DNA from 4 places in the Shewanella cyperi genome. Region 2 is predicted to be linked to each of the others. Evidence: predicted binding sites of a transcription regulator. Region 2 holds the regulator's gene; each other region holds the start of a gene.
The links. The regulator MetJ, encoded in region 2, represses methionine synthesis genes. The targets are predictions, from matches to a motif close to TAGACGTCTAGACGTCTA.

Region 1 (7,211 bases), 460 kb from region 2:
TGTAGCGGCTGAGGTTGAGTGACAGACCGTCGGGCGGTGAACTAATCAAGGCATCGAACAGGCTGAATTCCTTGCCAAATACCTGGCCCGAGGTGAATTTGGGGACCCGGGCGATGGCGCTGACCAACACCTCGTAACCCAGCTTGGTTTTTTGCATGACAAATACATAGTCGGCCTGGTAATAGCGCTTAACCAGCTCACACTGGTGCATCCAGCGCACCAGGTTAACCTGAGGGGCATCGCTCTCAAGCAGGCTGACATCCGGGTTGACTGTGTCGGGCAACATAAAAGCTTCCGGTTTGGGGCTGCGGTCTGTGGTAAAGTGTGGGTGCAGTAAGGCGAATTCGCAACTCTACCGCCCTAATGCAGTGATAAATCAGCCTTTGCTTCTTTGACTATCCGGAGTCCTTGTGCCGCAGATCCGCACCGCTACCGCCACCGACATCAGCCAAATCGCCCAGCTGGAACAGCTGCACCTTGCCGATGAACTGAGTTCAGACCGTGGAAATCTCCAGGGGGAGGGCTTTGATATCCGGGCCCTGACCGAACTTGCCACCAAGCAGCAACTGCTGGTGGCTATCGAAGGTGAGGAGATCCTGGGCTATGTGATGGCGGCGGACTGGCGCTTTTACGGAAACAGGCACATCTATGGTGCCATTGGCAAACAATTGCAACGTTTGGGCGGTTTTGAACGCAGCTGCCAATATGGACCCATCTGGGTCAGTCCGGCGGCTCGTGGCACTGGGGTATTCCAACTTCTGGAGGATGCTCTCTGGCCCAGGTTGGCCGAGCGCTTCAGCCATGCTGTGACCTTTATCGCCGAGGACAATGAGCGTTCCTTTGCAGCGCACACCGGCAAGGCCGGGATGCAGGTGCTGGATCTGTTTGGCTTTGAAGGGCGGGATTTTTACCTGCTGGCGCGAAGCCTGAATTCAAGTAATGAGAGCAGGTCATGAGCGCTGAATTATTACCCCTGGCGCTGCAACCTTGGGCCGGGCTGAGATTGAGCCCCTTTGACAACCTGAGGTTCTGTTTCTCGACCCTGTACCATCAGGGCATAGAGTGCCGGGCTTTTGAGGCCAAGGCCTCTGATGGCAAGCGTCATTACTTGCTTGAGGGGGACGACTGGTTGCTTGATTGTGGTGTGGTGACACGCACCAGCGCCGAACTGGTGCCACTGGTATCCGATGAGGGCTGGAGTGAACTTGAATCCCTGGCCCTGGTGCCGGTGGCGGAAAGCCAGTTGGCCTTTTTAACCATCCAGCATGCCCATTTCGATCATCTCTGATCCCGGGCAAAGGCCTGTTTGAACCAGCCAATAAAAAACCGCCCTGAGGCGGTTTTTTTGTGCTTGGCGGACCTTAGAGGCCGGCGTCGGCACGCAGGGCTTCTGCCTTGTCTGTCTGTTCCCAGGGGAACTCGTTACGGCCGAAGTGACCGTAGGCGGCAGTGGCCTGGTAGATTGGACGAGCCAGATTCAGCATTTCGGTCAGGCCATAAGGACGCAGATCGAAGTGACGGCGAACCAGCTGGATCAGCTTGTCTTCGTCGAGTCTGGAAGTACCGAAAGTCTCCAGGCTGATGGAGGTTGGTTCGGCTACACCGATGGCGTAGGACACCTGCAGTTCGCAGCGCTCGGCCAGACCGGCGGCAACAATGTTCTTGGCCACGTAGCGGGCGGCGTATGCGGCTGAGCGGTCAACCTTGGACGGATCCTTGCCCGAGAAGGCGCCACCACCGTGACGGGCCATGCCGCCGTAGGTGTCCACAATGATCTTGCGACCGGTCAGACCGCAGTCACCCATAGGACCACCGATAACGAAACGACCGGTTGGGTTGATAAAGAACTTGGTGTCCTTGTTCAGCCACTGGGCAGGCAGTACCGGTTTGATGATGGTTTCCATCACGCCTTCGATCAAATCGGCCTGGGATACGCTGTCGCAATGCTGGGTAGACAGTACCACGGCGTCGATGCCGACAATCTTGCCCTGGTCATAGGCGAAGGTCACCTGGGACTTGGCATCGGGACGCAGCCAGGACAGGGTTCCGTCCTTGCGCACTTCTGATTGACGCTTCACCAGTGCGTGGGCGTAGGTGATGGGCGCAGGCATCAGCACATCGGTTTCATTGCTGGCATAGCCGAACATCAGACCCTGGTCACCTGCACCCTGTTCTTTGGGATCGGCGCGATCAACACCCTGGTTGATGTCGGGGGATTGCTTGCCTATGGCATTGAGCACGGCGCAGGAGTCGGCATCGAAACCCATGTCTGAATGGGTGTAGCCGATTTCGCGCACTGTTTTGCGGGTCAGTTCTTCAATGTCGACCCAGGCAGAGGTGGTGACTTCGCCACCCACAAGTACCATGCCGGTCTTGACATAGGTTTCACAGGCCACGCGGGCCTTGGGGTCCTGGGCCAGAATGGCGTCCAGTACCGCGTCGGAAATCTGATCCGCAATTTTATCGGGATGACCTTCTGAGACCGACTCAGAGGTAAACAAGTGTTTTGCCATGTTAGGAAAATCTCGTCGTTTAACGTAAAAACGTGTAGCAGCATCTACATCTAGACGGCCATTTTAGTTGAAATCGGGGCCGCGATCACCCGCTTTGTGCAAAATTTCCGTCATATTGTGACCATCCGCCGGACAATCACGGCTTTGGCGCTATTTTCACCGCCCATTGGCGCAGAATTGTAAACTGAGTGTTCCAGTCTGAAATCAGCCTTGAACGCCTGGAAAAAGGGTCGGGATTCCAGGCCCTTGGGCTGGGGCCAATTTAAATTTGCGCCCTGTCCGCAGTTAAGGGAAAATATGCCACCCAATTGCCCTTAAAGCCTCAAAACCAGCAGGAGAGAGCATGTCTTCCCGTAAAGAACTCGCTAACGCCATCCGTGCCCTGAGCATGGACGCAGTGCAGAAAGCCAATTCCGGTCACCCAGGTGCCCCCATGGGGATGGCCGATATTGCCGAAGTCCTTTGGCGCGATCATCTGAAACACAACCCCACCAATCCACAGTGGGCCGACCGCGACCGTTTTGTGCTCTCCAATGGCCATGGTTCCATGCTGCACTATTCACTGCTGCATCTGGCCGGTTACGATCTGGGCATCGAAGATCTCAAGCAGTTCCGTCAGCTGCACTCCCGTACCCCGGGCCACCCTGAATACGGTTATGCCCCCGGCATTGAAACCACCACAGGTCCCCTAGGTCAGGGCATCACCAACGCCGTGGGTATGGCCATTGCCGAGAAGACCCTGGCGGCCCAATTCAACCGCGACGGTCACGACATAGTCGACCACTTCACCTATGTGTTCATGGGCGACGGTTGTCTGATGGAAGGTATCTCCCACGAGGCCTGTTCCCTGGCCGGCACTTTGGGTCTGGGCAAACTGATCGCCTTCTGGGATGACAACGGCATTTCCATCGACGGTCACGTGGAAGGCTGGTTCACCGATGACACTGTCAAGCGTTTCGAGTCCTATGGCTGGCACGTGGTTGCCGGTGTTGACGGTCACGATGCTGGCGCCATCAATGCAGCCATCGAGGCGGCCAAGGCCGATCCCCGTCCATCGCTCATCTGCTGCAAGACCATTATCGGTTACGGCTCTCCCAACAAGTCAGGTTCACACGACTGCCACGGCGCACCACTGGGCGATGCCGAAATCGCTGCTGCCCGTGAGTTCCTGGGCTGGAAGCACGACCCATTTGTAATCCCTGCCGACATCTATGCCGCCTGGGATGCCAAGGAAGCGGGAACAGCCGCCGAGAAAAACTGGGATGCCAAGTTCGCGGCCTACGCTGCCGCCTACCCAGAGCTGGCTGCCGAGTTTGAGCGCCGTATCAAGGGCGAACTGCCGGCCAACTTCCAAATCGAAGCTCAGGCCTATATCGAGAAGCTGCAGGCCACTCCTGCCAATATCGCTTCCCGTAAAGCGTCACAAAACGCCCTGGAAGCCTTCGGTGCCATGCTGCCGGAATTCCTGGGTGGCAGTGCCGACCTGGCGCCATCCAACCTGACCATGTACTCGGCTTCCAAGTCCATCACGGCTGATGATGCCAGCGGCAACTACCTGCACTACGGTGTGCGTGAGTTCGGTATGACCGCCATCATCAACGGTATCGCCCTGCACGGTGGTTTTGTGCCCTACGGCGCAACCTTCCTGATGTTCATGGAGTACGCCCGCAACGCCATGCGTATGGCGGCGCTGATGAAGGTGCAAAATATTCAGGTTTACACCCACGACTCCATCGGTCTGGGTGAAGACGGCCCAACCCACCAGCCGGTGGAGCAAATGGCGTCCCTGCGTATGACCCCCAATATGAGCACCTGGCGTCCCTGCGATCAGGTGGAGTCTGCCGTGGCCTGGAAATATGCCATCGAGCGTAAAGACGGCCCGACTTCGCTGATTTTCTCCCGCCAGAACCTGGCACAAATGCCACGTACTGCCGAGCAGCTGGCCAACGTCAACAAGGGCGCTTACGTGCTGGTTGACAGCGCTGCGGCTCCCGAGCTCATCATCATAGCCACAGGCTCCGAAGTGGAATTGGCGGTGAAGGCCCAGGCCGAACTGACTGCCAAGGGCAAGCAGGTGCGCGTGGTATCCATGCCCTGTACCGATCTGTTCGACAAGCAGGATGCGGCCTACAAGGAAGCGGTTCTGCCGGCCAGCGTCACAAAACGCATCGCCGTGGAAGCCGGTATTGCCGATTACTGGTATAAGTATGTGGGCCTGAACGGTCGCATTATCGGCATGACCACCTTCGGTGAGTCTGCGCCGGCCAACCAGTTGTTCGAAATGTTCGGCTTTACCACTGCCAAGGTGGTTGCCGCCGCAGAAGAACTGCTGGCGTAAGCGTCAAGGGGGCAGGAAGCCCGCTTCCTGCCCACAATCCCGGGTGAGTTCAGGCTCATCCGGGTTTTGTCTATCTGCCTCCTGTGTGGGCTGAATTGAGGATTGTTGGCTGGGTATGATCAGAGTTGCGATCAATGGTTATGGCCGAATCGGCCGCTCGGTGTTGCGTGCCCTGTATGAGTCGGGCAAGCGGCAACAGTTCCAAATTGTCGCCATCAATGAACTGGCCAAACCCGAAGCCATTGTGCACCTGACCAACTATGACACCACCCACGGCCGTTTTCAGACCCGGGCCCAGCTCGATAAAGATGCTGCAACGGGGGAGTCCTGGATGGCCCTCGGTGATGACTCGATACAGCTGCTCTGTGAAGAGGATGCCGCCAAACTGCCCTGGGGCGAGCTTGGCATAGACCTGGTGTTTGAAGCCACCGGCGCCTTGATTGAGCGCAGTGCCTGTGAGGCCCACCTTATTGCCGGCGCCAAAAAGGTGCTTATAAGCCATCCCTCTTCCGCCGATGTGGACGCCACCATAGTCTATGGCGTCAATGAAACCAGCCTCAAAGCCACAGATACCATAGTGTCCGCCGCCTCCTGCACCACCAACTGTCTGGTGCCGGTTATTGATGTGCTCGACCGCCATTTCGGCGTCAAGAGCGGTGCCATCACCACCATACATTCGGCCATGAACGATCAGCAGGTGATTGACGCCTACCATGACGACCTGCGCCGCACCCGCGCCGCCAGTCAGTCCATTATCCCGGTCGACACCAAGCTGGCCCGTGGCATAGAGCGCATTCTGCCGCACATGAAAGACAAGTTTGAGGCCATTTCGGTACGGGTGCCGACCATCAATGTCACCGCCATCGACCTGTCCGTGACCCTGGAGCAGCGGGTGGATATCGCCATGATCAATGACGCCCTGTCACACGCCGCAGGCGGCAGTGCCAGCGGCATTCTGGGCTATACTGATGAGCCCCTGGTGTCCTGCGATTTCAACCACGATCCCCGCTCCAGCATAGTGGATGGCACCCAGACCCGGGTCAGCGCCGGTCATCTGGTGAAGCTGCTGCTCTGGTGTGACAACGAATGGGGCTTTGCCAACCGCATGCTGGACACGGCTCTGGCGATGGCTGGCATAAAAGCGCAATAGAAATAAGAGATTATATCCGGGTGGCAGGGAGCCGCCCGTCGATGACAGAATTGTTTTTTGATTAAAAAGGAAAGATGAAATGGCAATTATCAAGATGTCAGACCTGGATCTTAATGGCAAGCGCGTGCTTATTCGTGAAGATCTGAACGTACCCGTGGCCGACGGTGTGGTCACCAGTGATGCCCGTCTGCGCGCATCCCTGCCCACTATCAAGCTGGCGCTGGAAAAAGGCGCCGCCGTGATGGTGATGTCGCACCTGGGCCGCCCCACCGAGGGTGAGTTCAACGAGGAGTTCTCCATGAAGCCCGTGGTGAACTACCTGGCCGCCGCCCTGGATTGCCCGGTGCGTCTGGTCAGCGACTACCTCGAGGGTGTCGAGGTGGCCGTGGGTGAAGTGGTGGTGTTCGAGAACGTCCGCTTCAACAAGGGTGAGAAGAAAAACGACGAGGCACTGTCGAAGAAGATGGCGGCCCTGTGCGACGTGTATGTGATGGATGCCTTTGGTACAGCACATCGCGCCGAAGCCTCCACCAATGGCGTCGGCCTGCACGCCCCCATCGCTTGCGCCGGTCCGCTGCTGGCGGCCGAGCTCGATGCCCTGGGCAAGGCGCTCGACAATCCCGCCCGTCCTCTGGTGGCCATTGTCGGTGGCTCCAAGGTGTCTACCAAGCTGACCGTGCTGGAGTCCCTGTCCGGCATAGTGGATCAGCTGGTGGTGGGTGGCGGTATTGCCAACACCTTTATTGCCGCTGCCGGCAATCAGGTGGGCAAGTCCCTGTATGAAGCTGATTTGATCGACGAAGCCAAGCGTCTGGTAGCCAATGCCCAAAGCCGTGGTGGCGACATTCCCGTGCCGACCGATGTGGTGGTGGGCAAGGAGTTCAGCCCAACGGCCGTGGCTACCCTGAAAGATGTGAGCGAAGTGGCCGCCGATGACATGATCTTCGACATCGGCCCAGACAGCGCCGAGGCTCTGGCTGCCATCCTCAAGAACGCCGGTACCATAGTTTGGAACGGCCCTGTTGGCGTGTTCGAGTTCGACCAGTTCGGTGAAGGCACCAAGCGCATCGCCCAGGCGATCGCCGAGTCTCCCGCCTTCTCCATCGCCGGTGGTGGTGACACCCTGGCCGCCGTGGACAAGTACGGTATCGCCGACAAGGTGTCCTACATTTCCACCGGTGGCGGCGCTTTCCTCGAGTTCCTCGAAGGC
Region 2 (7,211 bases):
TAATTTTTCCATATGAAATTCGTGTATGCTTTGCTCATCCATGGCTTGGCTTCCTTTTTGATCCGGCATTCCCCCCACGGTCGGAATCAAACCTGACTGTCGGGGGCCGTTACACAGCCTAGCCCATGGTCGCCAAAAACAAAAGGCCCCAGTATCGGAGCCTTACCGCTGTTACTCGCTCTGGGGCCTGACCCCCAGGGTATGGCAGATGGCGTAGGTGAGTTCGGCACGGTTAAGGGTGTAAAAGTGGAAGTCCTTAACCCCTTCCCGTGACAGCACCTTGACCATGTCGATGGCCACGTTGGCCCCCACCAGCTGGCGGGTACCGGCGTCATCCTCCAGCCCCTCGAACTGCTTGTGCAACCAGGCGGGGATCGACACATTGGTCATGGCGGCGAAGCGTTTGAGCTGCACGAAGTTGGTCACCGGCAGTATTCCGGGCACTATTTCCACATCTATGCCGGCGGCGACGCAGCGGTCGCGGAATCTCAGGTAAGACTCCACATCGAAAAAGAATTGGGTGATGGCCCGGCTGGCACCGGCATCGATTTTGCGCTTGAGGTTGATCAGGTCCGCCTGGGCATTGGCGGCCTCGGGATGCACCTCGGGATAGGCGGCCACGGAAATATCGAAGTCGGCGACACTGCGCAGCAAACGCACCAGATCCGCGGCAAAGCGGGTTGGCCTGGGGCTGCCGGCGGGCAGATCGCCCCGCAGCGCCACTATGTTACGGATACCGCTGTTCCAATAGGTCTTGGCCAGCCCCAGCAGCTCCTCATCGCTGGCATCCACCAGGGTCAGGTGTGGTGCCGCCACCAGGTCCGTCTCACGCTGGATGCGCTCAATCACACCATGGGTGCGGTCACGGACCCCGGAATTGGCGCCATAGGTCACGGAAACAAACTTGGGCTTGAGCGGTTCCAAACGGCGAATGGAGCTCCACAGCAGCTTTTCCATTTCGGGGGTGGCAGGAGGAAAGAATTCGAATGACACATTAATCCCGCCATTGAGCTCAGCCAGACTCTGATTCAGGGAGTGAGAATGTTGTGCGTGATGAAAAGCCATTAAATATTCCTCGACTGCTAAAATGGACGTTCGGGCGTTTGGACGTCTATACGTCCACATACTAGAGCAATCTCAATTCAAGTCAAGCGTAAAAAACGCCAATTTGCCCATCCTAAAAACAAAAGGGACGCCAATGCGTCCCTTATCACCCACAGCCAAGCTTATTCCTGTAACAGCTCGTGGCAGATCTGCGCCAGATCGGACTGCACCGCGGCCGCTGTTACCTCACGGCCGGCGCCTGGGCCACGGATGATCAGCGGATTGCCCTGATAGAAGGCGCTGCGGATCACAAACACATTGTCACCCGGTGTCAGGTTGGCCCAGGGATGCTCCGGCTCAACCCAGCTCAGCCCCACCTTGGCACTCACGCGCCCGCCGGCCCTATCCAGCGCCGCCACATAGCGCAGCACCTTGCCATTGTCCCGGGCAGCGTTGAGGGCCGCCAACATGGGGGCATCCAGCTCGCTGATCCGCCCGAGGAAGTCGGACAGCGGCAGGGCGGCCAGCGCCTCTGGCACCGGCGATTCCACCTCTATATCGTCCAGCTCCAGCTCCAGGCCTATCTCGCGGGCCAGGATCAACAGCTTGCGCTGCATATCGCGGCCGGAGAGATCGTCCCTGGGATCGGGCTCGGTGATCCCGAGCGTCTTGGCCTCCAGTACCAATTCGGAGAAGGGTCGGCTGCCGTCATAATGTTCGAACAACCAGCACAGGGTGCCGGAGAACACACCGCCGACCGCCTCCACTGTGTCGCCACTGTTGTGCAGATCGTTGAGCGCATGCTGCACCGGCAATCCCGCACCACAGCTGGCGTTATAGCGCCAATACAACCTGCGGTTGCCGAGCTGTTGTTTCAGCTCGCGGTAGAAAGGCAGCGGGCCTGAGCCGGCCAGCTTGTTGGCGCTGACCAGATGAATGCCACGGGCAAACAGCTCGGGGTATTGCAGTGTCAGCGTGGCGCTGGCGCTGATATCCAGGGCCACCAGCTCGTCGCACTCCAGGGCCTCCAGCTGTTGGAACAGGCTTGGATAGTCCCAGTCGTGCGCTTCTACCGCGAAACGATCGCGCCAGTTGCCGGCATCTATGCCCTGACTATCAAGCAACGCCTTGCCGGAACTGACCAAACCCAGCAGCTCAATACTGGCCTCCAATTCCCGCCCCAAAGAAGTGGCGGCGCGGCGAAACAGATCCAGCCAGGCTTCGCCTATGTTGCCAACCCCAAGCAGCACCACGCCGATGCGTTTGCGCGGCCCGGCGCAGCGTCTGTGCACCTTCTGGGTCAACAGGGTCACCTGATTCTTGGGCACCAGGGTCACCAGGCTGAGACCGTCCTGATACAGGGGCCTGGCCTCACGACTGAGCAAACGGGCAAAGCCGCGGCGATATAAGTGGGCATCGGCGCTGACCAGGGCCACCAGTCCGAGATCCGTGGCGACGCTGATGTCACTGATCTCCAGCTCCGGCGCCAGGGCATTGAGCTGGTTCAGGGCCTGGCGTTGCAGCTCGGGCATATAGGCCAGTTCCAATCGGCCATTGGCTGCGGGCCACCAGGCCAGCGGAGCCACACCGGCTTCTGCCAGCTGGCTCAGCAGGGTGTCGCAGTCACCGCCCAGGGTCAGGCTGAAACAGGCCACCTCGTTAAGGTTGGTCACCACGGGGGCGCTGGCGCGGGAGCTTGAGGGCGCCACCAGGGTAAAGGCGGTGTGTGGCGCATAGCTGGAGCGCACCGCCATGCTGACCCGGGTGTCAAACAGGGGTTGCAGGGTACGGGAATGGAGCACGGGCGAACCCAGACGCGCCAGGCGGTCGGCCTCGGCCAGTGACATGCTGGCCAGCAACTTGGCGTCATTGATCTTGTTGGGATCGGCGTTAAACACCCCTTCCACATCGGTCCAGATAGTGACCCGGTCGATATCGGCCAGGCTGGCAATCAAGGTCGCGCTGAAATCCGATCCGTTGCGGCCCAGCAGCAGGGTATCGCCGCGGCTGTTGGCGCAGATAAAGCCGGTGATCACCAACCGCTCGTCCGGATGTTCGGCCAGCAGCGCCTGCACCTTGGCACGGGACTCGGCGGTGCGGATCTGCGGCACAGCGCCTTCATCGGCCACCAGTATGCTGCAGGCATCCACGTGGCTTGCCGCCACGCCGGATTCACGCAGCAGTGCAGCCATCAAACGAGCCGACCAGCGCTCACCGAAACTGACCACCTGATTCACCTGATAGTCGTTGCGTTCACCAAGGGCCAGCAGGGTCTGCAACTGGGCCTTGTCCGTGGCCAGGCGCTCACGCAGGTGGCGGGCCTGTTCGGCACTGAGCAACTGCTCAATCAGTTGTTGCTGATAAGCCATCAGCTGCTGCAACTCTTCCTGCCACAGGGCACCTTTGTCGCTCAGCTCCAGCAGACGATAGAGAAAATTGGTGCTCTTGCCGGCGGCCGACACCACCACCAGATCGTCGCTACGCCCCTGGGTCAGCAGTATATGGGCCACCCGGCGATAACAGTCCGCATCCGCCAGGCTGGAGCCACCGAATTTATGTAAATGACATCGTGCCACATCAGGCTCCTATTGCTTGCAGGCCGCAACGGCGGCGAGTCCGGCCTCTATGTCGGCCAGCAAATCTTCCACATCTTCAATCCCCACCGACAGACGCAGCAGAGTGTCACTGATCCCGGCCTCGGCGCGGGCATCGCTGTCCATGGCCCTGTGGGTCATGGTGGCGGGCACTGCCACCAGGCTCTCTACCCCACCGAGACTTTCGGCGATGCTGAAAAACTGCAGCGCCCCGAGAAAGGCCACCAGCTCTTCCTGGCCACCTTCAAGCTCAAAACTCAGCATAGCGCCAAAGCCCTGTTGTTGCCGGGCGGCAATCTCGTGCCCAGGGTGATCCTTGAGCCCGGGGTAATACACCTTGCGCACCAGCTCGCTGGCAGCCAAACGGGCCACTATACGCTCGGCGTTTGCCTGGTGCTGCCGCACCCGCACCGCCAGGGTGCGCACCCCGCGCAGGGTCAGGTAGCTGTCAAAGGCGCCGCCTGTGAGTCCCAGGGTATTGGACCACCAGTGCAGGCGTTCCCCCAGCTCGACATCACGGCACACCACGGCGCCACCGACCACATCGCTGTGGCCATTGATGTACTTGGTGGTGGAGTGCACCACTATGTCGGCCCCCAGCAACAGGGGTTGCTGCAATATGGGCGACAGGAAGGTGTTGTCCACCACCACCTTGGCGCCTACCTTGTGGGCGGCATAGGCAATGGCGGCTATGTCCACCACCCGCAGCAGGGGATTGGAGGGAGTCTCCAGCCATACCATGGCCGGTCCTTGAGCCAGGGCCGCATCCAGCGCCGCCGTATCAGATTGATCGACCACCAGCAGGCGGAACTGGCCTTTCTTCGCCAGGTTGGTGAACAGGCGATAGCTGCCGCCGTAACAATCGTGCGGCACCACCAATAAATCATCGGGTCCGAGCAGACTGGTCACCAGGGTGATGGCAGCCATACCGGTGCAGGTAATGATACCGCTGCAACCGTGTTCCAACTGGGCCAGGGCCTCGCCAAGTTGCGAGCGGGTGGGATTACCGGAACGGCTGTAGTCGAATGCCCGTGGCTGGGTGTGACCGTCAAAACTGTAATTGGTCGACAGGTAGATGGGCGGTACCACGGCACCATGCTGGCTGTCACTCTCAATGCCCTGACGTACTGCTATGGTTGCGGCTCGACGCTCTGTCATACTCGGATCCTCAAAATACGCTTGCGCATCACAATGGATGTCTGGACGTCTAAATTAACTCAGCAAATGTACCGAGGTCAATAGGCATCCAGACTTTTAGACGTCTATACTTGCTGGCAAGAGCCCACAGATGGGGCGTTTTAGCAGCAATTATTTGACTGTAGTTTGTAAGGGTTTAAAATCGGCACCGAATTTCGGATATCACAGGTGAGTCAATGACTGAATGGAATGGCGAATACATCAGCCCCTATGCTGAGCACGGAAAGAAGAATGAGCAGGTTAAAAAGATTACCGTTTCCATTCCTTTGAAAGTGTTGAAAGTATTGACCGATGAGCGCACCCGTCGCCAGGTCGGCAACCTGCGTCATGCAACCAACAGTGAATTGCTGTGTGAGGCCTTTTTGCACGCCTACACGGGCCAACCGCTGCCCAATGATGACGACCTGTCAAAAGACAAACCCGACAGCATCCCCGCCGAAGCCAAGCGCCTGATGGATGAGATGGGAATCGAATGGGAAGACATGGAGTAAACTCCTGTCAATGGAAGATAAACAGACAAGGATCGCTCGGCGATCCTTGTCTGTTTTTGGCCCCGGAGTACTTTGATGGATCCTGTTACCTGGTTGTTGGCCCTGCTGATCATCTTCAGTGGCGCCCTGATCCAAAGTCTGATTGGCTTTGGTCTGGCTGTAGTAGCCAGTCCGCTGTTGTATCTGCTGGAGCCGCGACTGGTGCCGGCCCCTGTGATAGTCATGGGCTTCTCCATTGCCCTGCTGACCTTGGTGCGGGAGCGCGGTCAACTGGAGTTCAAGGGTCTGCAATATGCCTTGCTGGGACGGGTTCCCGGCGGCCTGCTGGGTGCCACCCTGTTACTCCTGGCTCCACAGGATGTACTGGGGCTGGCCATAGCCGCTATTGTGGCCATCGCCGTATTGCTCAGCCTTAAACGCTTCGAACTGCCGGTGAACCGCCTGACCCTGTTCGCGGCCGGTACCCTGTCCGGGGTATTCGGCACCATAGCCGCCATTGGCGGCCCGCCGATGGCGTTGTTGCTGGCAGGCAAGGATCCCGGTAAATTCCGGGCGGCACTGTCGGCCTTTTTTATCTTCAGCTCCCTGATTGCTTTGGTGATTCTGGCCTTGGCGGGCTTGCTGAGCACTGAACACTTGTGGTGGTCGCTGCAACTGCTGCCCGGTGTCATTTTGGCCTACCTGCTGGCCGGGAAAATGATCCACAGGGTAGATAAAAATAAAACCAGGATCATGACCCTGGTTTTATGTTCCTTAAGCGCCCTGCTGCTGACCTTTAAGTCGCTGGCCAGCCTGCTTGGCTAAAAGTGATAGGAGGTTTGCAGTGCCGCGCCATAGGCATTGTCATTGCCGAACATACCGCTGAGATCCAGCTTAAAACTCTTGCCTATGACAAAGCCGGTGCCGAGGGAATAAAGGTTGGCGGTCACATCATTCAGATCATGGCGGTAGCCCAGCCGCAGCGCCAACCAGTCCATGGCCTGGTATTCACCGCCCACACGCCAATACTGGGTGCCCTCCAGGCCGACAAACTTTTCATTTTCAAGCAGATCCAAATCAGTGGTGACGGTAAAACCATCCCACTGATAGGCCACGCCGACGGTCACTGTTGGCCCCACTCTGTAGGTGGCCTGAATACCTTCTGACTCAACTGTGTCCAGCTCCCGCTTTATCAGGTTGCGGCCGGCAAGACCTATGACCATGCCATGCATGGGCTCAATGGCGATCCCCACATCCAGGTTAAAACCGGTTTCATCGTTGCTGTAGTCACTGCCATCGAAATCCCCTTCATCGAAATTGTTGGCACTGACGCCATAGTTGAAGCTGTCGAGGCGTTGGATTTTTGGGGTAACCCCCACTGTCACCGGCATATTGACAATCGACAGCGGCATACTGACCGCCACCCCGATATCGGAGATGGCGCCGGCGATAACCCGTCCCTGAGAAGTCAAATCCCCAATTTCCGGAGGATTGACGGGATCCAGGGTGCTGAGCAGCACTATATCCTCATCACTGATGTCGGCAATACCGAAACCGTCGATATAGGTCTTGTACAACAGGCCCCAACTCATACCCTTGGAGGGCATACTGATGCTTAAGCCAATACCGCCACTGAGATAGGCGTTGTTGTCCTGCAGTGAGACCAGATCACTCACCAGGGCATTACGATAGGTATCAACTGCGGTGGGATTGGCATTATCAATGGCCGTCTGCAAGGCATCGTAGTCATCCTGCAACAGATCTATCTTGTCTATCATGTCGTCCTTGTCAGCCGCATCAAGCCCCAGGGTCGGCAGTAACAAGGTGACCCCTTGATCACGCATGGATGGCAGGGACAACAGGGCCGGGTTGGCAAAGGCGGCCCCTTCTATATTGGAAGCAGCCA
Region 3 (7,211 bases), 370 kb from region 2:
CCCAGGGCGTGGGCCGTCTCATCCCCCGCCGCCAACGCCTGCACCCTCCGCCGCCCGGCGAACAGCGCCAGGCCAAACAAGGAGAACACCAGCAGCGGCTGCCACAACATGGTCCAATTGGCGCGGGCGAAGCTGCCCAGGGTCCAGAACAGCACGGAAGCTGTGGCCTCGGGGGTGGAGAAATACAGCAGCAAACTGCCCATGGCGCCAAATAAAAACGAGGTGGCCACCCCGGCGAGCAACATACGCTCCACCTGGCTTTGCAGCCCAATGCCACACAGGGCCAGCACCAGAGCCACCGACAGGGTGGCGCCGACAAAGGCCCCCAGGGGCAAGGTCAGCCACAGCAGGGAGCTGCCAAAGAGGGCACTGCTAACGGTCAGGGCGACAATGGCGCCGAGGGACGCGCCGGAACTGATGCCGAACAGAAATGGGTCCGCCAGCGGATTGCGGGTCACGGTTTGCAGCACCCAGCCGGAGAGGGCCAAACCGGCACCGCAGATAAAGGCCAGCATTACCCGCGGCAGCCTCAGCTCCAGCAAAATCCGCTGGTTCACAAAGGGCACATCCTGGGGCGGCGGCAGCCCCAGCAGCTTGTGCCAGTAGACACTCGCCACCTGCAACCAGTCTATGTTGGCGGCGCCAAAGGCGCTGGCGGCGAGTGGCGTTGCCACGGCCAGCAGCAACAGCGCCAGCAGCAGATAATCTTCCCGCCCCAGCGGTCGGGTCAGCCATTTGGCCAGGCGCAGCCTGAGGAAACCTTGCATTTAGTTGCGCCTCCCCTTGTCGCGGTAACCGTAAAAATACTGCAGCTGCGGCTTGCCGTGCTGGGGATGGGGTGAGACGCTGCAACAGACGCCGAACACGGCGGCAAGACGGGCCTCGGTCAGCACCTCGTCCGGTGTACCCCAGGCAACGGTACGGCCCCGCTCCAGCAGCAACAGGCTGTCACACAGGGCGCTGGCAAGGTTGAGATCGTGGATGGAGCAGATGACGCTGATCCCAAGGGAGCGCACCAACTCCAAAATCTGGATCTGATAGCGCACATCCAAATGGTTGGTGGGTTCATCGAGCAGCAGCAGCCCAGGCCGCTGCACTATGGCGCGGGCAATGAGCGCCCGCTGCTTCTCGCCGCCGGACAGCTGCTCAAAGGGAGTGTCGGCCTTGTCACTGAGTCCCACCTGAGCCAACGCCGCGTCCACCCGCTCGCCGTCGGCGGCCCTGTCCTGCTCGAACCAACCCTTGTGTGGAATGAGCCCCATGGCCACCTGGGCCCGGGTACTGAGATCGAAAAAGTGCGGCGTGTCCTGCTGCACCACGGCCACGCTGCGGGCAAAGTCGCGCCTTGAGACCTGGCTGATGTCTTGCCCCTCAAGACAGATGAGCCCCGAGTCGGGCCTGAGATAGCGGTAGAGACAGCGCAGCAGGCTGGATTTGCCGGCGCCATTGGGGCCGATAAGGCCCAGCATCTGCCCGGACGCCAGTTCAAAACTGACATCATCGAGCACCCGATTGCCCTTGGGGTGCCAACAGAGGCCGTCGACCTTGAGCGCAGGCGTCATCGCTCGCCTCTCAAAAGGCAAGGAAAACAGAGTCTTGACCCACGAGGGCCGAAAAAGGGTAGCATTTACTCAGGCTCCACCGGGTAACCCGCCCGGGTTTAAGACCAAAAAACACAATCCACAGGCAGGTATCCTGACTCGAAGGCATGGCCTTCACACAGTTGCGGGCACAGTCCGGGCTTATCCCGGTTCCCTGTTCGGCCGGGTTGACCTAAGTCCCCGGCACCTGCAGATCGACAGCCACAGCTGTTTCGCGAGCTGATCATTATCCGACTTTTGTTGACACTGGCAAGGCGCGCCTGTGGCTGTTTAGAAAAAATCACAATCCCGACGGCCAGTTAACCGACGGCAACCAGTTTTCAAGCTCGCCCTTACCGCTTTGGCTGTCATGGCTGATGCCTCCGCTGTTATAGGCAGCGCTTTGAGGATAAAAGTCCAACTGCACCAGCGCCGCCGGCGGCAACAGCAAGCGCCGGTAAAAGCTGGCCTCGGGCCCCAGGCCCAGGGCGCGGCGCAGCAAATGGGTGATCACCCCGCCGTGGCAGACGATAAGGGCAGTCCCGGGGCGGCGTGCCAGCAAGGTTCCCAGCGCCCCGTCGAGGCGCGCTTCAAACGCCTTCAAGGGTTCGCCCCCGGGCGGAGTGTGGGTCCAGGGATCCTGCCACCAGTCCCCCATGGCCTGCTGTTGCCACAGCTCGGCCAGGGGCTGACCGTCCCAGGCACCAAAGCCCAGCTCCCGCCAGGCACAGTCCAGGGTCAAGGTGCGGCTGCGCTCGGCCGCATGCGTCTTCGCAAATTCACGGCAGCGGCGCAGGGGCGAGCTGATAACCTCGGCTACCTCTGGCACTTTTGCCGCCGCGGTGCGCATTTGCTGCCAACCCTTGGCAGTGAGGGCCACGTCGCTATGGCCGCGCAATATGGCGCCGCCCTCGCATTCGCCGTGGCGCAATAAATACAAGGTCTGTTTCTCGGCTATTGGCTCTGACATGGCATTCCTTTTATTTTCCACCGGAGAGGACAGCGGGTTTGTGCCTGCCCAGGTGGGCCAATCTGGCATAGACTTGGGCTTAGATCGATTTGAGCTTAAATCGATTTGAGCTTAGTTTGACTTAAAGCGCGGCGACGCCGGCTAATGCCTGCAGCGCCCTTGCCCTTGGGCGTCGGTTTCGCATATTATGGACGTCTATACGTTTATATGTCCAAAATTTCAGCCGCGTTTTTTGCGAACGTTTGCGAACGGCGGCCCAGTATACAGGTATCAGTTATGGCGACTTCCGCAACACCCGGCCACTTGGAGCTTCAACTCAGGGCACTGCTCAAGGAGCGCATTTTGCTGCTCGATGGCGCCATGGGTACCATGATCCAGGGCCACTCACTGGAGGAAGCCGACTACCGGGGTGAGCGTTTCAAAGACTGGCCCAGCGACGTCAAGGGCAACAATGATCTGCTGGTGCTGACCCAGCCCGGGATCATCAGGCAGATCCACCGCGACTACCTGCTGGCCGGCGCCGACATCATAGAAACCAACACCTTCAACGCCACCACTATCGCCATGGCCGACTATGGCATGGAAAGTCTGGCCGCCGAAATCAACCGGGTCGGAGCCCGCATCGCCCGCGAGGTGGCCGATGAAGTGGCCACCCAAACCGGCAGCCCGCGTTTTGTGGCCGGGGTGCTTGGCCCCACCAACCGCACGTGTTCCATCAGCCCGGATGTGAACGATCCCGGTTACCGCAACATTCACTTTGATGACTTGGTAGTGGCCTACCGCGAGTCCACCACAGCCCTGTTGGAGGGCGGCGCCGACATCATACTGGTGGAAACCATTTTCGATACCCTGAACGCCAAGGCGGCACTGTTTGCCATCGAGTCTGTGTTTGACGATTTGGGTCAGCGCTGGCCCGTGATGATTTCGGGCACCATCACAGATGCCTCGGGTCGCACCCTGACCGGCCAAACCACGGAAGCCTTTTACAATTCGCTGCGCCATATCAAGCCCATCAGCATAGGCCTGAACTGCGCCCTGGGCCCCAAGGAGCTGCGGCCCTATGTGCAGGAGCTGGCCCGCATCAGCGAAACCTTTGTCTCGGCCCACCCCAATGCCGGTCTGCCAAACGAGTTCGGCGGTTACGATGAAACCCCGGCAGAAATGGCCGACATCATCGGCCAGTGGGCCAAAGACGGCATGCTTAACATAGTGGGCGGCTGCTGCGGCACCACCCCGGAGCATATCCGGGTGATCCGCGAGGCCGTAATCAAGCACGCCCCCCGCCCCCTGCCGGAGCTGCCGGTGGCCTGCCGTCTGGCGGGCCTGGAGCCCCTGACCATAGATGCCGGCTCCCTGTTTGTGAACGTGGGCGAGCGCACCAACGTCACAGGCTCGGCTAAATTCCTCAAGCTTATCAAGGAAGGCAAATTCGAAACCGCCCTCGATGTGGCCCGGGAGCAGGTGGAAAACGGCGCCCAGATCATCGACATCAACATGGATGAGGGCATGCTCGACGGCGTCGAGATCATGCAGAAATTCCTCAACCTTATCGCCTCAGAGCCCGACATCAGCCGGGTGCCGGTGATGATCGACTCCTCCAAGTGGGAGGTGATCGAGGCCGGCCTCAAGTGTGTTCAGGGCAAGTGCATAGTCAACTCCATCTCCCTCAAGGAGGGGGAAGAAAAGTTTATCGAGCAGGCCACTTTGGTGAAGCGCTACGGCGCCGCCGCCATCATCATGGCCTTCGATGAGCAGGGCCAGGCCGATACCCGCGCCCGCAAGACGGAAATCTGCAGCCGCGCCTACCGCATCCTGGTGGACCGGGTGGGCTTTGCCCCGGAAGATATCATCTTCGACCCCAACATTTTCGCCATTGCCACCGGCATCGAGGAGCACGACAACTACGCGGTGGACTTCATCGGCGCCATTGAGGACATCAAGGCCAGGCTGCCACACGCGATGATTTCCGGCGGCGTGTCCAACGTGTCCTTCTCGTTCCGCGGCAACAACCCGGTGCGCGAGGCCATTCACGCGGTGTTCCTGTACCACGCCATCAAGGCCGGCATGGACATGGGCATAGTGAACGCCGGTCAGCTGGCGATTTACGACGATATTGACCCCGAGCTGCGTGAGCGGGTGGAGGCCGTGGTGCTGAACCTGCCCTGCAAGGTGCCGGGCTCCAGCAATACCGAGCAGCTGCTGGAAATCGCCGACCGCTTTCGCGGTGACGGTGGCGGCGCCCAGAAGAAGGAAGATCTCGAGTGGCGCAGCTGGCCGGTGAACAAGCGCCTGGAGCACGCCCTGGTGAAGGGCATTACCGAATTTATCGACACCGACACCGAAGAGGCGCGATTGCAGGCCAGTCGTCCCCTGGATGTGATCGAAGGGCCGCTGATGGACGGCATGAACGTGGTCGGCGATCTGTTTGGTGCCGGCAAGATGTTCCTGCCCCAGGTGGTCAAGTCCGCCCGGGTGATGAAAAAGGCCGTCGCCTACCTCAACCCCTTTATCGAGGCGGAAAAAGTCGAGGGCCAGAGCAATGGCAAGGTGCTGATGGTGACGGTCAAAGGCGATGTGCACGACATTGGCAAGAACATAGTCGGCGTGGTGCTGGCCTGTAACGGCTACGAGGTGATTGACCTCGGGGTCATGGTGCCGGTGGAAAAAATCATCGAGGTGGCCAAGCGCGAGCGGGTCGACATTATCGGCATGTCGGGCCTTATCACCCCCAGCCTGGATGAGATGGTGCACAACGTCAAAGCCTTCGAGCGCGAGGGCCTGAGCCTGCCCGCCATCATCGGCGGTGCCACCTGCTCCAGGATCCACACCGCGGTCAAGATTGCGCCCCACTACCCCCATGGCGCCATCTATATTGCCGATGCCTCCAGGGCCGTGCCCATGGTGTCCAAGCTCATCAACCCCGAGACCCGCGCCGCCACCATAGCCGCCGAATACGCCGACTATGACAATATGCGCCAGAAGCGTCTGTCCCAGGCCAAGCGCAAGGAAATCGTTTCCCTGGAAGCCGCGCGGGACAACCGCTGCCAGCAGGATTGGGCCGCCAATCCGCCGGTTAAACCCAATAAGCTCGGCATTCAGGTGTTTGACGACTACCCGCTGGAGGATCTGGTCGATCGCATCGACTGGACCCCCTTCTTCCGCGCCTGGGAACTGCACGGTCACTTCCCGCGCATTCTCGATGACGAAGTAGTGGGCGTCGAAGCACGCAAGCTGTTCGCCGATGCCAAGGCCATGCTGGCGACCATAATCCGCGACAAGTGGCTGACGGCCAAGGGGGTCATAGGCCTGTTCCCGGCCAACACGGTCAACTTCGACGATATCGAAATCTACAGCGACGAGTCCCGAACCGAAGTGCTGCAAACCACCCACCACCTGCGGATGCAGCTGGAGCGGGTCGGCAACCACAACTTCTGCCTGTCAGACTTTGTTGCCCCCAAGGACAGCGGCGTCGCCGACTACATGGGTGGCTTTGCGGTCTGCGCCGGCCACGGTATAGATGAGCACCTGGCGCGCTTCGAAGCCAACCACGACGACTACAACGCCATCATGCTCAAGGTGCTGGCGGACCGGCTGGCGGAAGCCTTCGCCGAACGCATGCACGAGCGGGTACGCAAGGAATTCTGGGGCTATGCCGCCGATGAGAACCTCGACAACGAGGCGCTGATCAAGGAAAAGTACAAGGGCATACGCCCCGCCCCCGGCTACCCCGCCTGCCCCGATCACACAGAAAAAGGCCTGCTGTGGGAGCTGCTCAAACCCGATGAGTGTATAGATCTGAAGATCACCGAAAGCTACGCCATGTACCCCACAGCGGCGGTATCGGGCTGGTACTTTGCCAACCCCCAGTCCCGCTACTTCGGCGTGACCAATATTGGCAAGGATCAGGTGGAAGACTACGCCCGCCGCAAGGGCATGACGGTTGCCGAAACCGAGAAGTGGCTGGCCCCGGTGTTGGATTACGATCCGGAGTAATCGTCAGTACTCTTCGGAAGCAAAAAACAAAAGCCGCATTGAGCGGCTTTGGTTTTTTGGGCTGGCGCCCAAGGCCTTACTGTAAAGCCCGCTGTTGCCAATTAGAGGAAGACCGGCTGCCAACTCTTCGATAACCAATCACCTGCGGTGCGCTTTAGCACTGCCACCCCAGTGACACGCCGTGAATACATCCTTGTAGGCTCAGCGGCGACATCTCTGTCGCCAATGGTCACTGGTGCGGCAGTGCTAGTCTATTGGTGTTTCTCTCCAGCAATTGCACAACTGTTCTAAATTTCAAAGAAATATCGCTATGCCGGACTGTTGCACTGATTCCCCCTTCGGAGCCGCCGAGGGTGTTGGGCAAGAAACGACAACAACCGAGGTAGGATGCCGAGGTAGCGACAGTCGAGCAGGACGCGAGTCTGTCGCGTTGGCCGTTTCGCCCATAAACCCGAGGGGTTTTCGGCTCCGGCTGGGGGCATCCTTTGGGTTGCAAGGGGCTTTGGATGAGCAAAGCCCCTTGCCCGGGTGTGGGTTGGAGACCCACGACTTTCTGCCGCTGGCACAGCGGCTATCCATTAACGCATATAGCTCAAACAGTTAAGGTCAACTGTTCGAGCTATACAAAATCTGTAAGGTCGGATAGCTTGTAAGGTAACTGACCTTAC
Region 4 (7,211 bases), 490 kb from region 2:
CATCAAATTCTGCAGTGCCTGCTGCCATGCTTCCACTCTGGCCGGTGCCGTACCTCGCGAAAAAGCAAAATACAGCCCGATGCGCTTAAGTTCCAACACGGGTTGGATCTGTCCCTCATCCACTCCCGCCTTCGACAACAAAGGACCGATAAAAAGATCCGCGTGGCACCAAAATCGGATGCGCCCCGCCAATAGCTGCCGCAGGGATTGATCCGGAAATGCGGCAATCAGCAGCCCCGGGATCTTGCTATCAAGTAACAACTTTTCTGCCGGCGAGCCCCGGTAAACACCAATGGTTCCCAGAGAAGCGGCCTCGGCCAGATCCTTGGGGCGACTGGCATCATTACTGCGGCCATACAGATGCATACGCACTTCGGCAAAGGGACCGACAAAATCGAACTGCTGACGCCGATTGTCATTAATGGAAGTAGGAAACAGCACAGTATTGGGTTCCCGCAATGCCATGGCATAGCCCCGGGCCCAGGGCAGAACCTCCACCTCGGCACCTTCCCCCAGCTGACGCTGAATTAGCCTGGCCAGCTCCACCGAAAAACCACTGGCCCGGCCATCCACATACTGACTTAAAGGCGGCAAAGGCTCGGTTAACAGCTTAACCGTCTGCGGCAACTCTCCCGCCGCTCCGGGGAGGCTGCTCAATACACCCAGTAACAAGATTGCCAAAGTGCGCATAAGGCTCCCGAAGAGTTATAGGAGTGGCAGGAACTTGCACCCACACTACAGCATAGGGGCACTATGACCAATCCCACAAGGTGTGAGCCTGACGCCGGGGCCTGAAGCTGCTATTATGCGGCTCTATTTTTTTCCCCTTGCGGAGCAATTCCCATGATCCCAGAACCGCACCATGTTCCCGACAGCAGTGAGCTGCAGCAACTCAGCCTGCAGATTAAACAGTGGGGCAAGGCACTGGGATTTGCCGAGGTTGGGATCACAGATACCGACCTGAGCGCCGAAGAGCCGAAATTTCAGGCCTGGCTCGACAATGGCTTCCATGGCGACATGGCCTATATGGCCAACCATGGCATGATGCGCGCACGCCCCGCCGAGCTTCACCCAGGCACCCTCAGGGTGATTGCGGTGCGAATGGATTATTTACCCGAGCACGCCGGCTTTGCCAGCAACCTCAAGGATCCTGAGCTGGGGTACATTTCCCGCTACGCCGGTGGTCGTGACTATCACAAACTGATGCGCAACAGGTTAAAGAAGCTCGGTGAGCAGCTTGATGGGGCCCTGGCGGAATTGGGAGCAACCCCTTCCAACTTCCGCCCCTTCGTCGACTCGGCCCCCATTTTGGAGCGGCCTCTGGCGGAAAAAGCCGGTATTGGTTGGACGGGTAAACACTCACTGATTTTAAGCCGTCAGGCCGGCAGCTGGTTTTTCCTGGGTGAACTGCTGGTTAACCTGCCGCTGCCGGTGGATATTCCGGTCAAGGAAGAGTGCGGCACCTGCGTGGCCTGTATCACCACCTGCCCCACCGGCGCCATAGTGGCTCCCTATGTGGTCGATGGCCGCCGTTGTATTTCCTATCTCACCATAGAGCTTGACGGCCCCATCCCGCTGGAACTGCGCCCCCTGATGGGCAATCGCATCTATGGCTGCGATGACTGCCAGCTGATCTGCCCGGTGAACACTGAAGCACCACTGAGCCTTGAGAGTGATTTCCAGATCCGGCCTCAGCTGCGCCAACCCAAGCTGCTGGAGCTGTTTGCCTGGAGCGAGGGAGAGTTTCTGGCCAATACCGAAGGCAGCGCCATCCGCCGCATTGGCCACAGGCGCTGGCTGCGCAATATAGCCATCGCCCTTGGCAATGCACCGGCGAGCGACGCCATAGTCGCCGCCCTTAATGCGCGGCGAGACAGCGCAGACGTGGATGACATGGTGCGTGAACACATAGACTGGGCGCTTTCTCGCCAACAAGAGGCACTCCAGCAACAGGGACTGGCACTGGATGCCCGTAAAACCGCACGCCTTATCCGCTGCATTGAAAAGGGCTTACCCAGGGACGCCTGAACCTCAGGGCTGATCCAGGGTAAAGCCCACCTTGATGGTCACCTGCCAATGGGCAATCACCCCGGCCTCCAGGTGGCCCCGGGTTTCCACCACCTGAAACCACCGCAGCTTGTGCAATGACTGGGCCGCGGATTCAATGGCATTTTTGATGGCATCATCGGATCCAATGGCGGAAGAGCCAGTCAGTTCAATGATTTTGTAGGTGTGATTCATGGGGACCTCCAGTGCACTGAGGGAACCCCCTGAGTATAGTTGCTTAAGCCGGCAGCGGGCAGCGACGACGCAATTCCCGACCGGCGGCCACCATATTGCGCAGTGCCGGTTCCACCTCATCCCAGCTGCGGGTCTTAAGGCCACAGTCCGGATTGATCCACAGTTGCCGCAGTGGGATCCGCTGTGCCGCCCGCTCCATCAGCGCCACCATGGCCGCCACATCGGGGATGTTGGGCGAGTGGATGTCGTACACCCCGGGGCCAATCTCATTGGGATAATCAAAGGCCTCAAAAGCGCCAAGCAGCTCCATGGCTGAGCGACTGGTCTCTATGGTGATCACATCCGCATCCATGGCCGCGATGGCGGCTATAGTGTCGTTGAACTCGCTGTAACACATATGGGTATGGATCTGGGTTTCATCCCGCACACAGGCCGCGCTGAGCTTGAATGAGGCCACGGCCCAATCCAGATAGTGCTGCCACTGGTCGCGCCGCAGCGGCAAGCCTTCGCGGAACGCCGGTTCGTCTATCTGGATTATGCCTATGCCGGCAGCCTCCAGATCCGCCACCTCATCCCTGATGGCCAGCGCCAGCTGGGTGCAGATAGTCTCACGACTGATGTCTTCCCGGGCAAAAGACCAGTGCAGCAGGGTGACGGGGCCGGTGAGCATACCTTTAACCGGTTTATCGGTCAGGCTCTGGGCAAATTCGGCCCACTCCACCGTCATGGGTCTGGGGCGGGACACATCACCATAGATCAGCGGCGGTTTAACGCAGCGGCTGCCGTAGCTTTGTACCCAACCGTTTTTGGTGAATCCCACGCCTGCCAATTGCTCACCGAAATACTCCACCATGTCGTTGCGCTCGGCTTCGCCATGGACCAGCACATCCAGGCCCAGCTTGAGCTGGCGCAAGATGCTGTCACGGGTCACCTGCTGCAGCTGATGACGATACTCAGCCTCGGCCACCTCCCCTTTACGCCAGCGATTGCGCAAACTGCGGATGGCCGCGGTCTGGGGAAAAGATCCTATGGTGGTGGTGGGCAACAAGGGCAGACGCAGCTTCGCCTGCTGTTGCTGTTGTCGCAACACGAACGCACTGTCGCGCTCAAAATCGGTCTGATTCAGGGCTGCAATGCGCCGGGCGACGGCGGTATCGGCCGCCAGACGCCTGGCCTCGCGGCGCGCCTTGCAACGCTCAATGATGGCCCTGGCAGGCTCGGATGCCGGGGTTTGCAACAGCTGCTGCAGTTCATTCAATTCATGCAGTTTTTGTTTGGCGAACGCCAGTTGTTGCCTGAGCTCAGGTGCCAGGGCTGTTTCGACGTCCAAATCCACCGGCGAGTGCAGCAGCGAACAGGAGCTGCCGAGCCACAGGCGCTCGCCAAGGGCGTCTGCCACCGGTGCCAGGCGCTCGGCAAGCAAATCCAGATCGGCGGCCCAGACGTTGCGGCCGTTTATCACACCGGCGCTCAGTACCTGCCCGGATTGCAGCAGCGGCAGAAAGTCGTCCAATTGCTCCGGGGCCGACACCAGATCCAGGTGCAAACCGGCGACCGGCAAAGCAGCCACCAGCGCGCTGTGGTGAGCAATAGAGCCGTAATAGCTGGTGAGCAGCAGCTTGGGAGCCGCTTTGCTCAGCGCCTCGTAGGCCGGGGCAAAGGCCTGCTGCCAGTCCTTATCCAGATCCACTGCCAGTATGGGCTCCTCAACTTGCACCCAGGCTACGCCCTGGGCTTTAAAGCGCGCCAACAGCTCGCCATAGGTGCGCAGCAATGCCGGCAACAGACTCAGTTTGTCAAAGGGCTCGCCCTGAGTCTTGGACAGGTACAGGAAAGACAGGGGCCCCAGCAGACAGGGCTTGGGATCGTAGCCGAGGGCCTTGACCTCTTCCACCTCATCAAACAACTGCTCCCAGGCGATGGCAAACTGCTGGCCCCGATGCAACTCGGGCACCAGGTAGTGGTAATTGGTATTGAAATACTTGGTCATCTCAGCGGCCGCGGCACTCTTGCCCGTCGGTGCCCGGCCACGGGCGACCCGGAACAGGGTGTCGAGATCTATGGCATCACCATCACGGTGACGCTCGGGGATCACATTCAGGGTCGCCGCCAGGGTCAGCACCTGATCGTAAAAAGCAAAATCCCCCACCGGCAATTGCTCGACCCCGGCTTCCGCCTGCCACAGCCAATGCTGACGGCGCAGCCGCTGCCCCTGCTCCAGCAGTGCCTGCTGGCTGATTTCACCGCGCCAGTATTGCTCCAGGGCGAACTTCAATTCCCGGCGCCGACCTATTCTTGGAAAACCTAGACTATTTAATTGCATATTGTATACCTTATTGATGTAATATGAGCAAATTGCAACCAAGGCCCGGTTGACATATTCTCAATGGGCGTCTGGACGTCCAGAAGTTTATTGTGGTAGTCTCAGGGCTAGCAATCGAATTGGATTCACGGGCAACATGAGCAACATTCATGTGGAGAGAAAATGATAGAGCTGAGACACCTGCGCACCTTGATGGCACTCAAAGAAAGCGGCAGCCTGGCGGCTGCGGCAAAGAAACGCTTTGTCACCCAATCTGCGCTATCCCATCAGATTAAAGAGCTGGAAACCCGGATCAATTCACCGGTGTTTGTGCGCAAGAGCAAACCTTTGTCTTTCACCCAGGAGGGCTCACGCCTGCTACATCTGGCGGAGGAAATCTTGCCGCGGGTGATGGAGACGGAAACGGATCTCAAGCGCGGGCTGGATCCAGACAGCAACCGGCTCAGGGTGGGTATTGAATGTCACAGCTGTTTTCGCTGGCTGATGCCGGTCATGGAGGCGTTCAGAGATCAGTATCCCCATGCCGAGCTCGATATTTCCAGCCGCCATCTGTTTGATTCCCTCAATGCCCTGGAAACAGGGGAACTGGACATAGTGCTGACCTCGGATCCCGTGCCCGGTCACACCCTGGCCTATCAGCACCTGTTCGATTTTGAGGTGAAGCTGGTGGTGGCCAAGGATCATCCGCTGGCCAGTTTGCCCTACGTGGTGCCGCAGCAATTGGCGGGCCAGCCCCTGATTAGCTATCCGGTACCGCTGGAGCGACTGGACTTCTATCGACTGTTTCTGGAACCGGCCGGCATTGAGCCCGGCCCCCAGAAGTGCAGCGATCTGACCTCTGTGCTGCTGCAGCGTATCGCCTGTCAGGAAGGCGTGGCCGCCCTGCCAAACTGGTCCATCAGTGAAGCCCAGGGACTGAGCCTCAGCAGTCTCAAGCTGGGGATTGAAGGGCTGAAACGCCCGCTGTTCGGTGCCTATCGCCGCGATGCCGGCGCATCCAGATTGATCCAGCACTGGCTGGAACTGGTAGCCGGCGAAGGTTTGGCGCGTCAAGGCAACCGCTGATAAGCAATTCCTGTGAAATAAAAACGCCTGCAACTGCAGGCGTTTTATTAAGCCAAGCTCACTCAGAGCGGATTGAGCAGCAGGCCACGCATGGACAGTACCCGGCGCAGAATCAAACCCGGTGAATTGGGGTTGCGGGTCTGGCGCAGGTTATGGGCAATCATAAATTCATCTTTGAGCTCTTCATCCAGCCCCAGGGACTCAAAGGCCTCCAGGGTCAGGGTTTGCTGCTGGGTATCTATGATGCTCTTGATGATGCCCAGGGGGAAAGATTCTTCCGACTCGGCATTGAGATACGCAAAAGCGGTCAGGGCGATGATTTGACCAAAGACACTGAACAGCGCCAGGGTTTGCACCTCATCCGGGTCAATTCTGACTCCATCCATCTCGATTAAGCTGTCTACCGCCGACGCGGCAATGCTCTCGGTCAGGCGCCAGTAGCCCTGCACCAGCTTCTTATAGGGCTGGGGCAACTCATCGAGCCTCTCCTTGAGGTAGAAACTGAAGGCATAACGATAGATGTTGATCTGGCCCAGACGGATCAGGGCATCCTTGAGGCTGCGGGTCTTGCCGGGATTGACTGTGGCCACCTGAGCCGTGGTGCTGCGCCACAACAGATGGGCCGCCAACGCAGGATCGGTGGACACTATATCGATCACATTGCGTATGTCTCCATCGGCTATGATGGCCTTTTTCAGCGGAACCAAGATACCCCGCCGCCCGATCACCTGCTCTTCATTGGCAATGATGGCCCTGATCTGGGAAAACACCTGATGCTCAAGCTCAGTCATGTAACACTTTTAAACCTTTTATCCGGGGAACCCTGACAAATGCCGTCGGCAAAGGACCGCATCCATCCCACCTCGATTTTTAATTATCGGGGAATTTACCCACAAAATCCTGCCTATGGTCAAGCTGTATTCCATTGTTACCACTAAATTTCGTGAGCCGCATTTAAAAGGCACCGCTGGCCTGCAAATTGACAAATACCGCCTCGGCCAACGCCTGGTATCCTTGGTTGTTGAAATGCACCCCATCGGACTTCATACCCGCTGTCGACAACAGATCACTGACAGTGTCGTCCAGCAACGGCAAACCATACTGGTCAGCCAATTCTTCATACAGGGGCATGGGCGACAACAACAGGGATTTATCCGGCACCGCCAACAACAGCACGGGCACCTGTCTGGTCCGGGCCGCAAGGATCATACCTTCAAGATTAGCCTTTAATTGGCTTTTATCGAGTCCCCTGAGCACATCATTACCGCCTTCAAGCAACAGCAGTAGATCCGGCTGAGTCTGGTCCAACACATCGGCGATACGTGCCAATCCCTGGGCGCTGGTTTCGCCTGAAATGCCGGCGTTGATCACCTCACACTCACACAGGGCCGACAGCATTGCCGGGTAATCCCGCCCCTCGCCTGCTCCCACGCCCTGGGTCAGGCTGTCACCAAAGGCCAGGATGCGCGCATTTTCCCCCAGATAAGGCAACTTGGGGCCAGAGCAGCCACAGAGCAAGAGCAGAAACAGCAAGGTTCGCCGCACAGGAATTCCGGTTCAATTTGCAACTTACTCATTTATC

Region 1: metK (methionine adenosyltransferase) is a predicted target of MetJ. The motif match lies at 2,557-2,574, and genes of this name have one in related genera.
Region 3: metH (methionine synthase) is a predicted target of MetJ. The motif match lies at 2,739-2,756, and genes of this name have one in related genera.
Region 4: metE (5-methyltetrahydropteroyltriglutamate--homocysteine S-methyltransferase) is a predicted target of MetJ. The motif match lies at 4,629-4,646, and genes of this name have one in related genera.

What each region holds. Positions count from the first base shown of each region.
Region 1 is NZ_CP071501.1:3,082,340-3,089,550, reverse strand. It holds gene JYB84_RS13565 (GGDEF domain-containing protein) at 1-286, opposite strand, end outside; gene JYB84_RS13560 (GNAT family N-acetyltransferase) at 411-956, shown strand; gene JYB84_RS13555 (hypothetical protein) at 953-1,288, shown strand; gene metK (methionine adenosyltransferase) at 1,362-2,513, opposite strand; gene tkt (transketolase) at 2,857-4,851, shown strand; gene epd (erythrose-4-phosphate dehydrogenase) at 4,967-6,001, shown strand; gene JYB84_RS13535 (phosphoglycerate kinase) at 6,081-7,211, shown strand, end outside.
Region 2 is NZ_CP071501.1:3,539,706-3,546,916, forward strand. It holds gene JYB84_RS15715 (hypothetical protein) at 1-42, opposite strand, end outside; gene metF (methylenetetrahydrofolate reductase) at 172-1,065, opposite strand; gene JYB84_RS15725 (bifunctional aspartate kinase/homoserine dehydrogenase II) at 1,227-3,620, opposite strand; gene metB (cystathionine gamma-synthase) at 3,630-4,796, opposite strand; gene metJ (met regulon transcriptional regulator MetJ) at 5,012-5,326, shown strand; gene JYB84_RS15740 (sulfite exporter TauE/SafE family protein) at 5,402-6,130, shown strand; gene JYB84_RS15745 (conjugal transfer protein TraF) at 6,127-7,211, opposite strand, start outside.
Region 3 is NZ_CP071501.1:3,171,170-3,178,380, forward strand. It holds gene JYB84_RS13960 (FecCD family ABC transporter permease) at 1-767, opposite strand, end outside; gene JYB84_RS13965 (ABC transporter ATP-binding protein) at 768-1,562, opposite strand; cobalamin riboswitch at 1,669-1,807, opposite strand; gene JYB84_RS13970 (histidine phosphatase family protein) at 1,882-2,550, opposite strand; gene metH (methionine synthase) at 2,827-6,543, shown strand.
Region 4 is NZ_CP071501.1:3,045,808-3,053,018, forward strand. It holds gene JYB84_RS13385 (substrate-binding periplasmic protein) at 1-690, opposite strand, end outside; gene queG (tRNA epoxyqueuosine(34) reductase QueG) at 844-2,028, shown strand; gene JYB84_RS13395 (dodecin) at 2,032-2,241, opposite strand; gene metE (5-methyltetrahydropteroyltriglutamate--homocysteine S-methyltransferase) at 2,285-4,564, opposite strand; gene JYB84_RS13405 (LysR family transcriptional regulator) at 4,727-5,629, shown strand; gene JYB84_RS13410 (HDOD domain-containing protein) at 5,692-6,420, opposite strand; gene JYB84_RS13415 (GDSL-type esterase/lipase family protein) at 6,584-7,174, opposite strand.